Regions from separate parts of the Mesorhizobium sp. B4-1-1 genome, predicted to be linked through region 1. Evidence: riboswitches for the same ligand, from Rfam matches in the RefSeq annotation. Region 1 holds a riboswitch; the other holds the start of a gene.
What was found. A riboswitch is a leader RNA that binds a small molecule or an ion and turns the genes downstream of it on or off. The one in region 1 is predicted to bind cobalamin.

Region 2: another riboswitch for cobalamin. It lies ahead of FJW10_RS16015 (DUF1636 family protein); the one in region 1 lies ahead of FJW10_RS19535 (DUF1636 family protein).

Annotation. Positions count from the first base shown of each region.
Region 1 covers NZ_VFTH01000014.1:35,160-42,708, forward strand. The annotation lists gene FJW10_RS19505 (HlyD family secretion protein) at 1-1,125, opposite strand, end outside; gene FJW10_RS19510 (MarR family transcriptional regulator) at 1,122-1,601, opposite strand; partial or broken gene FJW10_RS19515 (phosphatidate cytidylyltransferase) at 1,733-1,909, shown strand; gene FJW10_RS19520 (iron ABC transporter permease) at 1,917-2,903, opposite strand; gene FJW10_RS19525 (ABC transporter substrate-binding protein) at 3,287-4,234, opposite strand; gene FJW10_RS19530 (ABC transporter ATP-binding protein) at 4,267-5,055, opposite strand; gene FJW10_RS19535 (DUF1636 family protein) at 5,052-5,435, opposite strand; cobalamin riboswitch at 5,631-5,837, opposite strand; gene FJW10_RS19540 (AraC family transcriptional regulator) at 6,071-6,904, shown strand; gene FJW10_RS19545 (bifunctional helix-turn-helix transcriptional regulator/GNAT family N-acetyltransferase) at 6,941-7,549, opposite strand, start outside.
Region 2 covers NZ_VFTH01000010.1:87,205-94,753, forward strand. The annotation lists gene cobN (cobaltochelatase subunit CobN) at 1-1,047, opposite strand, end outside; gene cobW (cobalamin biosynthesis protein CobW) at 1,066-2,103, opposite strand; gene FJW10_RS16015 (DUF1636 family protein) at 2,100-2,531, opposite strand; cobalamin riboswitch at 2,571-2,774, opposite strand; gene FJW10_RS16020 (winged helix-turn-helix domain-containing protein) at 2,804-4,003, opposite strand; gene FJW10_RS16025 (NADH-quinone oxidoreductase subunit A) at 4,338-4,703, shown strand; gene FJW10_RS16030 (NADH-quinone oxidoreductase subunit B) at 4,694-5,275, shown strand; gene FJW10_RS16035 (NADH-quinone oxidoreductase subunit C) at 5,280-5,882, shown strand; gene FJW10_RS16040 (four helix bundle protein) at 5,917-6,294, shown strand; gene FJW10_RS16045 (NADH-quinone oxidoreductase subunit D) at 6,361-7,549, shown strand, end outside.

The DNA of each region.
Region 1 (7,549 bases):
GGTGGCGCTCATGCCGGTGCGCAGCGCCATCTTGGCATCGGGATCGGTCAGTTCCAGCCGCACGGGAATGCGCTGCGTGACCTTGACCCAGTTGCCGGTGGCGTTTTGCGCGGGCAGCAGCGAAAACTCCGCGCCGGTGCCGGCGCCGATCGCCGTGACGATCGCCTCGAAGGTGCGGCCCGGATAGGTGTCGACGACGATCTCGGCCTTCTGGCCCGGCTTCATGTTGGTGAGCTGGGTTTCCTTGAAATTGGCGTCGATCCAGGTGTCGCCGGTCTCGACCAGCGCGAACAGCGGCGTGCCGACGGAGACATACTGGCCGACCTTGAAGGACGCGGCCTGGTAGATGACGCCGTCGGCCGGCGCCTTCACCGTCGTCTGCGCCAGATCGTAGGCGGCCTTGTCGCGCGTGGCCAAGGCCGCCATCACGGTCGGATGCTTGTCGGTCTCGATGTCCGGATTGCCGCCGAGCGCCGCCTTGGCGCTGACGATGCCCTGCTCCGCGACGGCCAGCTGCTGCTTGGCCTTGTCGAGGTCGTTGCGGGCCTGGTCGAGCGAGGACTTGGCGTTAATGCCCTTCTGCGCGAGATCGGCGGCGCGGCCATATTGCGACTGCGCATAGTCGACTTCGCTGGAGGCGGATTTTTCCTGCGCCGTCGCCTGGCTGTAGGCGGCGCGCAGCTGCTCGACGTTGAGGCGCGCGGCGGCGACCGCCGCATCGGCCTGGGCCAGCGCGATCCTGTAAGGCTCGGGATCGATGACGAAGAGAAGGTCGCCCTGCTTGACCATCTGGTTGTCGGCAATGCCGACCTGGACGATACGACCGGCCGTGTCGGAGGCGACCGAAATCCTGGCCTGCTGCAGATTGGCGTTCTCGGTTTCCTGATAGCGCCCACCCGTCACCCAGACATACGCGCCGCCGGCGAGCAGGGCCAGCGGCAGCGCGACCATCAACAGGAAGCGACCGGGGCGGCGCTTCTTCGTCGGCGCGACCGGGGCCGGCTGCGGCGCAGGCGCCACCGCGACAGGAGTGGCCGCCGGCTGTGCGGGCGCCTCAGCGACCGGCTGCGCCGGCGCACTCAGCTTCGTGACGTTGTCGTCTTCCCGCTTGGCTACCGCGCTCATGCCGCTGCCCCTTCCCTGCTCTTTATCTTTTCGAGGGACGATGCCTCGCCGTCCGTCAGGTTCCGCACGATGGTGTCCAACACCCGGATCAGGATGCGCCGCTCTTCGGGCGAAACACCGGTCAACGACTCCTCATAGACCTCGCCGGCAAGGCTTTTGACATCGGCGTAAGCGGCGCTCGCCTTGTCGGTCGGGAAGATCATGCGCACGCGCCGGTCGGTGGCGTCCTGGCGGCGCTCGATCCAGCCGCCCTCCTCCATGCGGTCGACGAGGCGCGAGACGCTGATCGGCTCGATTTCGAGCAGCTCGGCCAGCCGCGCCTGGGTGATGCCTTCTTCCTTGGCAACGCGCACCATCAGCCGCCATTGCGCCGAGGAAAGGCCCAACCCACTGGCACGCACCTCGAAACGCTTGCGCATCAGGCGCTGCACGTCGTGGATCAAAAACCCCAATCTGTCGATACCATCTGAAACCATGAGCGATACATATAATAAGCGTGCTTACTATTCAAGTGGATGCTTTGTGCAAGAAGCCGGCAAATCGAGATATCAGGGATCCGATGCGTCGATGGTTAGCGTCCGGTGAAGATAGCTCCGATGCCTTCGTCGCCTGCACGATGGGATTTCTCGGCGGACTCGTCGCCTCGGCGATCAAGCGCGACCAGGGCGTCAAGGATTGGGGCCACCTGATCGAAGGTCATGGCGGCATGCTCGACCGCACCGACAGCTTGGTCTTCGCTGCGCCGATCTTATTCCACATCGTGCACCATTTCTGGACGGTTTAATAACCGGTCAGAGCCGGTTACGCATCAGCAAGATGACGACGAAGAACGCGCCGAGCGAGCTGGTGATGATGCCGATCGGCAGTTCCTGCGGTGGCAAAAGCGTGCGGGCCAGCAGATCGCTCGCCAACAGCAGGATGGCGCCGAACAGCGCGCAGGCGATGACCAGATTGCGATGCAAGGGGCCGGAGAGCGGCCGGCTGAGATGCGGGATCATCAGGCCGACGAAGCCGATGACGCCGGCCACGGCAACGAGAATGGCGGTCGCCAGGGCGGCGACGAGGAATGTCGCGCGGCGCATCCTCGCCACCGACACGCCAAGGCTCTCGGCGGCGCTTTCGCCGGCGAGGAAAGCATCGAAGCGGCGGTGGTTCCACAGGCCATAGGCGAGGATGATGCCAGCGCCAAGCGCCGCCAGGCCGATATTGTCCCAGCGGGCAAGACCGAGCCCGCCCATGGTCCAGAACAACACCGAGTGGGCGGCGCGCTGGTCGCCGGCGAACACGAGATAGTTGGTCAAGGCAGTGAATAGAAATGAGACGGCGAGGCCGGCCAGGATCAGCCGCTCGGGCCCCTGCCCCTTCACCCGCGACACCAGCAGAAGCACAATCGCCGCCGCCAGCACGCCGCCGGTGAAGGCGGCAAGCGGCAGCGTCCAGACGCCGAACGTGTCGCCGAATACGGTGATGACGGAGACCGCGCCCGCCGCCGCGCCCGAGGAGAGGCCAAACAGGAACGGATCGGCGAGGTCGTTGCGAGTGACCGTCTGTAGCAGCGCGCCGACCACGCCAAGGCCGGCGCCGACGGCGATCGCCAGCAACGTGCGCGGCAGCCTCAGGTCGACGACGATGCTGCCGACCGGGCCGGATGGGCTCTGGCTGCCCAGTCCGGCCGCATGCGCCAGTGCGCCAACGACCTGGCGCAGAGGTATCAGCGTCGAGCCATAGGCGATCGAAAGCAGCCCGAGCGCGACCAGCAGCGTCGCGCCAAGCATCATGGCCAAAGCGAACGATCGGCGGCGCAGATTCACGGCGTGGGACCTGCCGCCGCGATACCGGCGTTCGGGATTAGCCGAGGCATCCGCGACTTCGTCGATGCCGCAAGGGGCCGTCCACCCATCATTCCGGGGCGAAGCAGGCGCGAAGCTCCGTCGCGTAGATGCCGTGACCTGGCACGAGAAGTGCCACGGTGCGGAATTCTGAGCAGCGGCAACGCCTCGGCGTCACGGAATGGATCCTTGGGTCTGCGCCGCCTCGCTTCGCTCCTTGCTCCGCCCGTGGATGACGAAGTCGCGAGTGTTTTGGCCAATCTCCAAAGCGGTCGATTCACAGGCACACGATCCGTCAATGAAGCCATCCCCACCCCTTCAGAACCCCAGACCTAAAACGCTTCCGGATGCATGGCCCTGGCGATCTTGCCGATCGCCTCGATATTGGCGGGTCCGGGCGTCAGCTCGGCGTAGCGCAGAGCGACGAAGCGCTCGTTCCTGACAGCGTCGGTCTCCTTCATGGCCGGATGGACTTTAAGGAAATCGAGCAGCTTCCTGTAGCCGCCGCCATCCTGGTAATCGAGCAGGATAAGGAACTGCGGATTGCGCGAGGCGACCGTCTCCCAGTCGGTGTTGCCCCAGCTCGTCTCCATGTCGGCCATGATGTTTTCGCCGCCGGCGGCTGCGATCATGGCGTTGGGAATGGCGAACTTGCCGGCGGTGAAGGGCTTGTCCTCGCCGGAATCGTAGAGGAACACGCGCGTGCCCTTGCGGTCGCCGACCTTGGCGGTGATATCGGCAAGCTCGGCCTTCCAGCCGGCGACCAGCTTTTCGGCCTCCGTCTCCTTGCCGAAGATCTTGCCGAGCTTCTCGACGTCGCCATAGAGCAAGTCCATCGAGGCGGCGGGCCGGTTCTTGTCGAGATGGACGCAGCTTTCGGTCAGCACCAGCGTCTTGATGCCGTGCGGGGCGAGCGTGTCGGGCGTGACCTCGCCGCCCGGTTTCATGCCGTAGTACCAGCCGGCGAAGAAGAAATCCGGCTGCACGGCAACGAGGTTTTCCAGCGTCGGATATTTTGGCGCCAGCTCCGGGATGGAGCCCTGCTCCGCCTTGAACTCGGGGCCGACCTTGTACCAGCCGGTGATGCCGGTAAGCCCGACGATCGACGGCTGCAGCTTCAGCGCGAAGGCCATCTCGGCCATGTTGAGGTCCTGGATGACGGCGCGTTCTGGCGGTGCATCGAAGGTGAGCGGCTTGCCGCAGCTGTCGACGGTGACCGGGAAGGCGAAGGCGGCCGAGGCGAGAAGCGAGAAGGCAAACGACAAAGCGAGGCGTTTCACGGGGTGGTGCTCCTTGTTTGGGTTGGGCAGGCTCAGGATGACGAGGAAGCGCGCGTGGGCAGTTCGAAGACGGTGAGCTCGCGGTCCTCGGTCGGGTGCCGCAGGCGCAGCACGTCGATGCCGAAAACCTCGCGGATATGCGGCTGCGCCAGCGCCTCGCGGGGCGGCGCCAGCGCGTGCAGCCGGGCGTTGCTCATCACCGCGACGTTGGTGGCGAAGGGCGCCACCAAGGCGAGATCGTGCAGCACGGCGACCACGGTCATGCTGAATTCGGCCACCAGTTCGAGCAGTTCTGCGCGGGCGCGCGGATCAAGGTGGTTGGTCGGCTCGTCGAGGAACAGGATCTTCGGCTCTTGCGCGATGGCACGGGCGAGCTGCGCGCGCTGGCGCTCGCCGCCGGAGAGCGAGCCGATGCTGCGCGCGAGCAGTGGCAAGAGCCCGGTCCGGCGCAGTGCTTCGACGACGATGTCGCGGTCGTCGTGCCGGCGCCTCAGGCCGGCATGCGGGACGCGGCCAAGCTCGACATAGTCGATGAGCGCCAGCCGTGGATCCGGCTGGTCCGTCTGGCCGACGACGGCGATGCTGAGCGCCCGCTCGGCGGCGGTGATCCTATCCAGCCGGCGCCCGGCCAGGCGAACCTCGCCGTGGCTCGGCGACAACGCCCCGCACAACATGCGCAGCAGAGTCGTCTTGCCGGCGCCGTTCGGGCCGATGATGGCGAGGCGCTCACCCGCCGCCAGCGACAGGCTGACATCCTCGACCAGCGTCCGGCCGTTTGCCGTGGCGCCCAGATCGCGGGCTTCAAGCAGGGGCGCGCTCACCGGACTTGCTCCCTGGCCTTACCCGCGGCGGGGATGCGCGCCAGTATCTTGCCGGCGAGCCTTGCCGGGCGCTGGCCGGAATTGCACCAGCCGTCGGGCAGCGAGGCATAGAGCCTGGCAAATTCCACCAGCGCGCCGGCGTCGGTGCCCCTGTCGATGGAACCGAAGAGATAGGTGGCTTTGCCTTGCGCCTTGAAGGCCACGGTGAGCGGCCGCGCGCAACCCGCCATGCAGTCGATGGTCTCGACGGCAAAAGAAGGCGCCGGTTGCAAGGAAAGCCTGGAACGCAGGTCGGCGCACAAACCCTCGCCGGACCTCAGCCCGGTCACGGTATCGCGACACAGAGAACAGACGATGATGCGATGGCTCGAGCGTTTCACCGTTTCACGGAAACGGCGAACCGCTCTATCTCTTTGTTTTGACGCAATTCCAGACGGAAAACCGCTACACACTTTTCCTGGAATTGTTCTCGAGGCGTCCAACATTTCCGTCACTTTCCAAAATGGCGACGGAAGGATGCTGGACGAGCCGGCCGACAAGACCGGCGCCCGCGTCTCCTCCCGGCACACCCCGTCCGGTCAACTCATGTCGATGGCAGGTCTCCTGGCTCGCGGGTCGTTGCGCCATCCGCCTTCCCAGCCTTGCCGGCCAGTGGCGTTTCGGATGGAACTCGCCGCTCACAGTTGCGGGGGCAGCCACGGGTTCAATCCAGACCGGATCTCACCGTGTTCCCTTTTCACCCCTCGCCTTGCGGCTCGGGGACCATGACGCAGCCATCGTAGGTTGTCCGCGTGCGAGTCGCAACGGCTTCTGTCCGCCCATGGCGCGAAAGACATGGCGGGATCCTCGTGTCGGTGCCGCAAGTCGCTTGCTTCGTTTTGATATGTAATAACATTACCAAATAGAATACGCTGCCTTGGCTTGTCAACGTCATTCGACTTCGCTCGAAGCGCAATTTCGATCAAACTGGCCGCCGGTGCGGGGACTAGTGTCGCCCCGCCAGATGCGAGGAAACATGAACCCGACCGAGAAAGCGCTGTGGTTTGTCGAAAGCCATCTGCCGGACGCGATCAGCCTCGACGAAATAGCGGCAAGCAGCGGCGTGTCGCGCTTCCATGTGACGCGCGCCTTCGGCGCCGCCACGGGACGATCGGTCATGGGTTATATGCGAGCGCGCCGCTTGAGCGAAGCGGCGCGCAAGCTGGCCGGCGGCGCGCCCGATATTCTTTCGGTCGCGCTCGATGCCGGCTACGGCTCGCATGAGGCTTTCACGCGGGCCTTTCGCGAGGCGTTCGGCACCACGCCGGAATTGGTGCGCGCGCAAGGCTCGACCCAAAACCTCGACCTCGTGGAGCCCATTCTGATGGACAGTTCGCTTCTCACCACTCTCGAGCCGCCGCGCTTCGAGACCAGCCGCCCCTTCCTCATCGCCGGTCTCGGCGAGCGCTACAGCTGCGAGACCAGCGCCGGCATTCCAATGCAATGGCAGCGCTTCGCACCCTATATCGGCAACGTTCCAGGCGAAGTGCCTGGCGTCTTCTACGGCGTGTGCACGAATGGCGACGATGCCGGCAATTTCGACTATGTCGTCGGGGTCGAGGTGACGGATTTCTCCGATCTGCCGAAGGATTTCTATCGCGTGCGTGTGCCGGCGCGGAAATACGCGGTGTTCTCGCATCGCGAGCACATCTCGGCCATCCGCCGGACCATCAACACGATCTGGAACAGCTGGCTGCCGCCATCCGGCCACGAAATCGCCGACGCGCCGGAATTCGAGCGCTATGGACCCGAATTCGACGCGCGCACCGGCAATGGCGGGTTGGAGATCTGGTTGCCGGTGAAGGGGTGAGCGCCTTCCCCTCACCTTGTGGGAGAAGGCAAAGAGCTAAAGTTCCAGATCCCACGTCTGCCCGACAAGGTCCTTGCCGAACGAATGGTGGCGTTCCTCGTCGACCAGCTTGAAACCCACTGCTTGATAGATGCGGCGGGCCGCGCCCAGTATGTCATTGGTCCATAAGGTCAGCGTCTTGTAGCCCTTGGCGCGCGCGAAGGCGATGCTTTCGTCGACCAGGCGCGCACCGATGCCAAGGCCGCGCGCCGATGGCTCGACATAGAGCAGCCTGAGCTTCGCCACCTCCGGCGACTTGCGCACGACGAAGACGGAACCGACAACCTCGCCCGCGCGCTCGGCGATCCAGGCACGCTCCCACTTCGGATCGAACTTCTTGACGAATTCGCCAAGGATCTCGGCGACCAGCGCCTCGAAGGTCCCGTCCCAACCATACTCCTGCGTGTAGAGCATGCCCTGGCGGCGCGTGATCCAACCGATGTCGCCGACCTGCAGCGGCCGCAGGATGTAGGCTTCCGTCGGTTCGGGTTTGTCGCCGAGCAGCTCCTGTACGGTGCGCATGGCCTTGACCAGCCGCTCCTGGTCGACAGGCGCCAAGCGATCGAGCAGCGCCCGCACCTGGTCGTGCGAATCCTGGTTGAGCGG
Region 2 (7,549 bases), on a different contig from region 1:
GATCGCGCCGGCAAGGATACGGCCGTCGAGCTCGGGCAGCACGACATGCATGGCGAGATCGGCAGGCGCCAGGCCGCGCTGGTTCTTCTCCCAGACCTCGCGTCTTGTCGTGGCGACGATGACCTGGAACACCGGCACACCGGCACGGTCGAACAGGGTTTCGGCGCCGGGTTCCGCGCCGGAGGCGAAGGCGGTGGCGGTGACGATGGCGGCGGGATTCAGCGAGGCGATCGCGTTTTCGACGAAGGCGAGAGACGCCGGATCCTTGAGGCTGGAAACGAAGATCGGCACAGGGACCATGCCTTGCGAATGTAACGCCTCGGCCAACGCGTCGATCGGCGCGATGTCTGCGGCAAGCAGCATGGAACGGTAGAAGAGGATGGGGACGACGAGGTTGCCAGCGCCGAGTTCCGTCGCCCCCCTCTCTGTCCGGCCGGACAGAGAGGGGGGCGACGGATCGCCGACATCGATGATCTCAGGCTTCTCCACGACTCCCAGCCCCGGCCGATAGTACCCCGCCTTCGGCACTTTGACCGGTTCGGCCACGGCCGCATCCGACCCGGCAAGTCGCGCCAGCCTTTGCACCAGCGCGCTCATATTGGCCGGGCCGCCCTCGCGGAAATAGCCGAGCAGGGCGTCGATCTCGGCGCGCGGCAGGGTCGAGGCTTCGATCAGCCGCTGGTCCTCGTCATGGCTTTCGCCGGGCAGCAGCGCCAGCTTGATGCCGCGGTCGCGCGCGACCGCGGCGAGCTGGTCGCAGCCGTAACGCCACCACTCAAAGCCGCCGAGGATGCGCACCAGGACGACCTTGGCGTGACGGGCGACGCTGTCGATCCACAGATCCACCGACATCGGATGGCGAAGGTCGCGAAGGGCCGCCAGCCGCATCGAGGGTAGCCGCTCCGCATCGGCCTTCCAGGCGGTGGCCAGACCGGCGAGATCGCTGTCGGTGAAGGACAGGGCCACGACATCCGCAGGCGTCTGCCTGAGGTCGATCGGCTCGGCGAGATCGTCGAGCGAAGCGGATGTGGTGGCGAGGATGTGCATCGTTTTTTGGTGTTGGCCTCAGCCGGCGAGGATACGCTCGATCGCCGGGCGGTTCAGTCCCTTGAGGCCGATGACGACGAGCCGCGAGCGGCGGTCGTCCTCGGCCGTCCAGGCGCGGTCGTAATAGTGGTTGACGCGCGGGCCGACGGCCTGGAGCAAAAGCCGCATCGGCTTGCCGCCAACCTCGACGAAGCCTTTGACGCGCAGCACGTTTTCCTGCTCGGCGGCAAGGGCGACGCGCTCGGCCAACTCGTCGGGATTGGCGACCGACGGGATGTCGATGACGAAGGAATCGAAATCGTCGTGCTCATGGTCGAGCTCGTCGTCGTGATGGGTCTTGCGGTTCTCGATGTCGTCCTCGACGGCGAGCCCGAGGCCGAGCATTACCGACGGGTCGACCTTGCCCTGCGCGGTCGGAACGACCTTCACGGCGCGCGCGACATGCTTGCCGATGACGGCGTTCGCACGCTGCGACCCGGCCGCATCCATCAGGTCGCTCTTCGACAGGATGATCAGGTCGGCGCAGGCGATCTGGTCCTCGAATACCTCTTCGACCGGATCGTCATGGTCGAGCGTCACGTCCGCGGCGCGCTGCGCCTGCAGGGCATTCATGTCGGAAGCGACACGGCCGTCGGCCAGCGCCGGACCGTCGACCACGGCAATGACCCCATCGACCGTCACGCGGCTCTTCACGCTCGGCCACTGGAAAGCCTGGACGAGCGGCTTCGGCAAAGCGAGGCCGGAGGTCTCGATCAGGATGTGATCGACCTTGGGGTTGAGCGACAGGATCTGGTCGAGCGCCGGCACGAAATCGTCGGCGACGGTGCAGCAGATGCAGCCATTGGCGAGCTCGACGATGTTTTCCTCCGGGCAGGTGTCGACGCCGCAGCCTTTCAGGATCTCGCCGTCGATGCCGACATCGCCGAACTCGTTGACGATGATCGCCAGCCGCTTGCCCTTGGCGTTCTCCAGCAGGTTGCGGATCAGCGTCGTCTTGCCGGCGCCGAGGAAGCCGGTGACGACGGTACAGGGCACGCGGGAAACGGAAGCGTTCATGGTCGGTCCTTCAGCATGTCGAGGGGCGGGATGCGGGCAACGAGGCCGCGCTTGAGAGAATCGGGCCGGCCGCGCCAGGGAATCAGGCCGTCGGTCGAGGTGGCGAAGAGTTTCGCGCCGGCAACGAGGTCGGTGCCGCTGGTGGCATTCAGATCGCCGAAGACGTAGCTCCAGCAGCCGTCGCGCAGCAGCGCGGCGCTGAGCCGGCGCTTGCAATTGCCGAGGCATTCAACGGTGCGGATGTTGATGTTTTCGCCGGAGGCAGCCCGGCGCGTGTCCTCGGCGAGCAGCGCGCCGGCACGCGGATGGGCATCCGAGCCGGTTTCGTCGCGGCAGGAGGAGCACACGATGACGGTCACGCCGGCCAGCGCGTCGGGCTCGGACGAAATATCCGCACTATTTGCCGGGAAACTGCCGTTGCGATCCAAAACCAGGCTCCTTGCCCGGAAAACCCGCCGGGCATTCGGATACTTAAAGTCTCAGACGGCAGGTCTCCTGGCTCGCGAGTCGTCGCCTTGAATGCCGCCTTCCCGGGAACATCCCAGTGGTTTTCGGCCGGGGCTCGTCGCTTACAGTTGCGGGGACAGCCGCGGATTTGGGTGTTGGCCCGCACCGCATTCCCTCTTGGCTCCTCCCTTTGCCGGGAGAAGACCGTCTGCGGCGGATTTAGGCTTACGGCCGGGTGCCTGTCAACGCACGGCTACGACATCACGATGTCGGCCAGCGCCGGTCCCAGGTCGCCGGCCGGCGTCACTTCGATCGCTCCCAGGCCGAGCCAGCCCTGCATTTGCTGCAGTTCGTCGAAGAGTTGGACCGCCGTTTCGGCGGGAGCGCCGGTCTCGGCGTAGGCGGCATGGACGCGCAGCACGCTTGCCGGCCGATCGGCCCTCAGATCGACGCGGGCGACGATGCGGTCGCCAAGCAGGAAGGGCAGCACGTAGTAGCCGTATTGGCGCTTTTCGGCCGGCGTGTATATCTCGATACGGTAGCGGAAATTGAACAGCTTTTCGGTGCGCGTGCGTTCGAAAACCAATGGATCGAACGGGGCGAGCAGGGCGCGTGCCTCTATCCGACGCGGAAAGCGGGCGTCCTTGTGGAGATAGGCGGTCTTGTCCCAACTCTCCACCGTCACAGGCAGCAGTTCGCCCGCTTCGACCAGTTCCTGGATGCGGTCTTTCGTATCGCCCGGCGCGAGACGAAAATAGTCGCGGAGGTCGCCATAGGTGGCGATGCCATGGGCGCGGGCCGAGATGCGCAGCAATTCGCGATGCGCGTCCTCGACCGAGGGTACGGGAAGGTCGAGCACAGCCTGCGGCAAAACGCGCTCGGGCAGGTCGTAATAGCGTTCGAAGCCGCGCCGGTAGGCGGTGGTGATGCGTCCGGCCCAGAACAGCCATTCGAATGCGTGCTTGGCCTCGCTCCAGCCCCACCAGCCGCCATTGCCCTTGTGGCCTTCGATGTCGGACGCGGCGATCGGTCCGCGTTCGGCGACCTGCGCATAAATCTCGTCGATCATCGCCTTGCGCTCCCGGCCCCATTTCGCCAGGCCGAGATACATCTCGTCGCCCTGCTCGGCGCGCAGCATGCGCCAGCGCATCAAAGGGTAGGTTTCGACAGGCAGGAACGACGCCTCATGCGCCCAATATTCAAAGACCGCGCGCTTGCGGCTGACCGCGGCGTTGTCGAGCAGCGCAAGCGGGTAGGGGCCGAGGCGAGAATAGAGCGGCATATAATGAGCACGCACCACGGCGCTGACGGAATCGATCTGCAACAGGCCGGTTCGTGAAAGCACGCGAGCAAGGTGGCGGCGATCCGGAACGCCGCCGGGCCTAGGGTCGTTGAATCCCTGCGCTCCGAGCGCAATGCGCCTCGCCATGGCCAGCGAAATCTTGTCCTTCATCGAGGCGTCCTTGCCCTGATCATTTGCCGCATTTTTAGCCGGTGATTCCGACGATGCTAGCAGGCAAATGGCGGGAGATATGTCAGGAGAGAAAAGTGGAGTAAAAAGCGAAGGAAATCAAACAGGAGCGGATCGGACCAGTTTCTTCCGATAAGGCGTCCAGGGCCGCGATTTGAACAAGGTTTGACTTGCGTCACCGAAACCGCTGCGCTAACCCTCGCCGCGTTGCAGCATGGGCCCCCTTAAAACGGTTCAGCGGTTAAACTGTCACGCTTCCGCATTAGAGTTCGTTGCTGTAATCAAAGTGAACTGCCCGCCTAAGGAAAGCCGCCGCATGAGCGCACTCCTGAGTTCATATCTGCCGATCGTCCTGTTCATCGCCGTGGCGCTGGTCGTCGGCCTTGCGCTGCTCATAGCGCCGTTCCTGGTGGCCTACCGCAATCCCGACCCGGAAAAGCTTTCCGCCTACGAATGCGGCTTCAACTCATTTGACGACGCCCGTATGAAATTCGACATCCGCTTCTACCTGGTGTCGATCCTGTTCATCATCTTCGATCTCGAGGTCGCCTTCCTGTTCCCGTGGGCGGTCTCCTTCTCCAAGGTCGGCATGCTCGGCTTCTGGTCAATGATGGTGTTCCTGGCGGTGCTGACCATCGGCTTTGCCTATGAATGGAAAAAAGGAGCGCTGGAATGGGATTGAACGACAGTTCAGGCACCCTCGTCGCGCCGAAGCCCAAGGGCATCATCGACCCCAATACCGGCAGGCCGGTGGGGGAGGACGATCCCTTCTTCCTCGAAATCAACAATGAGCTGGCCGACAAGGGTTTCCTTGTCACCTCGACCGAAGCGCTGATCACCTGGGCGCGCAGCGGCTCGCTGATGTTCATGACCTTCGGTCTCGCCTGCTGCGCGGTCGAGATGATCCACACCTCGATGCCGCGCTATGACTCGGAGCGTTTCGGCGTCGCGCCGCGCGCGTCGCCGCGCCAGTCCGACATCATGATCGTCGCCGGCACGCTGACCAACAAGATGGCGCCGGCGCTGCGCAAGGTCTACGACCAGATGCCGGAGCCGCGCTACGTCATATCGATGGGCTCCTGCGCCAATGGCGGCGGCTATTACCACTATTCCTATTCGGTGGTGCGCGGCTGCGACCGCGTCGTGCCGGTCGACATCTATGTGCCCGGCTGTCCGCCGAGCGCGGAAGCGCTGCTCTACGGCATTCTCCTTCTGCAGAAGAAGATCCGCCGCACCGGCACGATCGAGCGGTGAGCCGATGACCCTGGCGTTGAACGAACTCTCCACCTATCTCGGCGAGAAGCTCTCCGGCCGCATTGGCGAAGCCGTGCTTGCTTATGGCGAGCTGACCGTGCCCGTCGAGCCGGGCAATCTCATCGAGGTGGCGACCTTCCTGCGCGACGATCCGCGCTGCCAATTCATCTCGATCATCGACGTCTGCGGAGCGGACTACCCGTCGCGCGCCAGGCGCTTCGACGTCGTCTATCACCTGTTGTCGCCGAAGCAGAATGTGCGCATCCGGCTCAAGGTCCAGGCCGACGAAGAGACGCTGGTGCCGTCGCTGACCGGCGTCTATCCCGGTGCCGACTGGTTCGAGCGCGAGACCTACGACCTTTACGGCGTGCTGTTTTCGGGCCATCCGGACCTGCGCCGCATTCTCACCGACTATGGTTTCGAGGGCCATCCGCTGCGCAAGGATTTCCCGCTGACCGGCTTCGTCGAGGTTCGTTACGACGACGAGGCCAAGCGGGTCATCTACGAGCCGGTCGAGCTCAAGCAGGAATTCCGCAATTTTGATTTTCTTTCTCCTTGGGAAGGGACGGACTACGTCCTGCCCGGGGATGAGAAGGCGAAGCAGTGAGTACGGAAGTAGTGAGTAGTCAGTAGGGAAGGAATTGGGAAAAAAGATCGAATCTTATCGCGACTTGGTGGTGTGGCAATCGGCGATGGTCCTTGCCGAGGATTGTTACCGCGTCACCAAAGGTTTTCCGAGAGACGAGATCTATGGAATGACCTCCCAGATGCGCCGCTCGGCGGTGTCTATCGCCGCGAATATCGCTGAGGGGTACGGTCGCGAGAATAGAGGTTCTTTCGTTCAATTTCTGCGCATGGCACAGGGTTCGTTGAAGGAACTGGAAACACACATATTGCTGGCGTGCCGGATCGGTATGCTGGCAAGAGACAACGAGACTGAACTGCTACTGCGGTGCGAAGAGATTGGAAAAATGACGCGATCTCTGATCAGAACCGTGCAGGCCAAGCAGGCGGAATGAAGCAGGCATTGAGATTGATGATCACTACTCACTACTCACTACTGACTCTTCGCCAGAGGCGCCACAATGGCTGAAACCTCCGTCCGCAACTTCAACATCAACTTCGGTCCGCAGCACCCTGCGGCGCATGGCGTTTTGCGGCTGGTGCTGGAGCTGGATGGCGAGGTGGTCGACCGCGTCGATCCGCATATCGGGCTGCTTCACCGCGGCACCGAAAAGCTGATCGAGGCCAAGACCTATCTGCAGGCCGTGCCTTATCTGGACCGGCTCGACTATTGCGCGCCGATGAACCAGGAGCATGCCTTCGCTTTGGCCGCCGAGCGGCTGCTCGGCATCGAGGTGCCGAAGCGCGGCCAGTTGATCCGCGTGCTCTATTCCGAGATGGGCCGCATCATGTCGCACATCCTCAATGTGACGACACAGGCGATGGACGTCGGCGCGCTGACGCCGCCGCTGTGGGGCTTCGTTGAGCGCGAAAAGCTGATGGTGTTCTACGAGCGCGCCTCCGGCTCGCGCATGCATGCGGCCTATTTCCGGCCGGGCGGCGTGCACCAGGACCTGCCGCAGAAGCTGGTCGAGGATATCGGCAAGTGGATCGATCCGTTCCTGAAGTCGATCGACGATCTCGATGCGCTTTTGACCGGCAACCGCATCTTCAAGCAGCGCAATGTCGATATCGGCATCGTGTCGCTGGCCGACGCCTGGGCCTGGGGCTTTTCGGGCGTGATGGTGCGAGGCTCGGGCGCCGCCTGGGACCTGCGCAAGTCGCAGCCCTATGAATGCTATTCCGAGATGGATTTCGACATCCCGATCGGCAAGAACGGCGATTGCTACGACCGTTACCTGGTGCGCATGGAAGAGATGCGCCAGTCGGCCAGGATCATGCGCCAGTGCGTCGATCTCCTGCTCGGCAAGGAAAGCGCCGGCCCGGTGTCTAACCTCGACGGCAAGGTGGTTCCGCCCAAGCGCCAGGCGATGAAGCGTTCGATGGAAGCGCTCATCCACCACTTCAAGCTCTACACCGAGGGCTATCGCGTGCCGGCCGGCGAGGTGTATGCGGCCGTCGAGGCGCCGAAGGGCGAGTTCGGCGTCTACATGGTCTCCGACGGCACCAACAAGCCCTATCGCTGCAAGCTGCGCGCGCCCGGTTTCGCGCATCTGCAGGCCATGGACTTCCTGTGCCGCGGCCACATGCTGGCCGACGTCACCGCCGTGCTTGGCTCCCTCGACATCGTGTTTGGTGAGGTCGATCGCT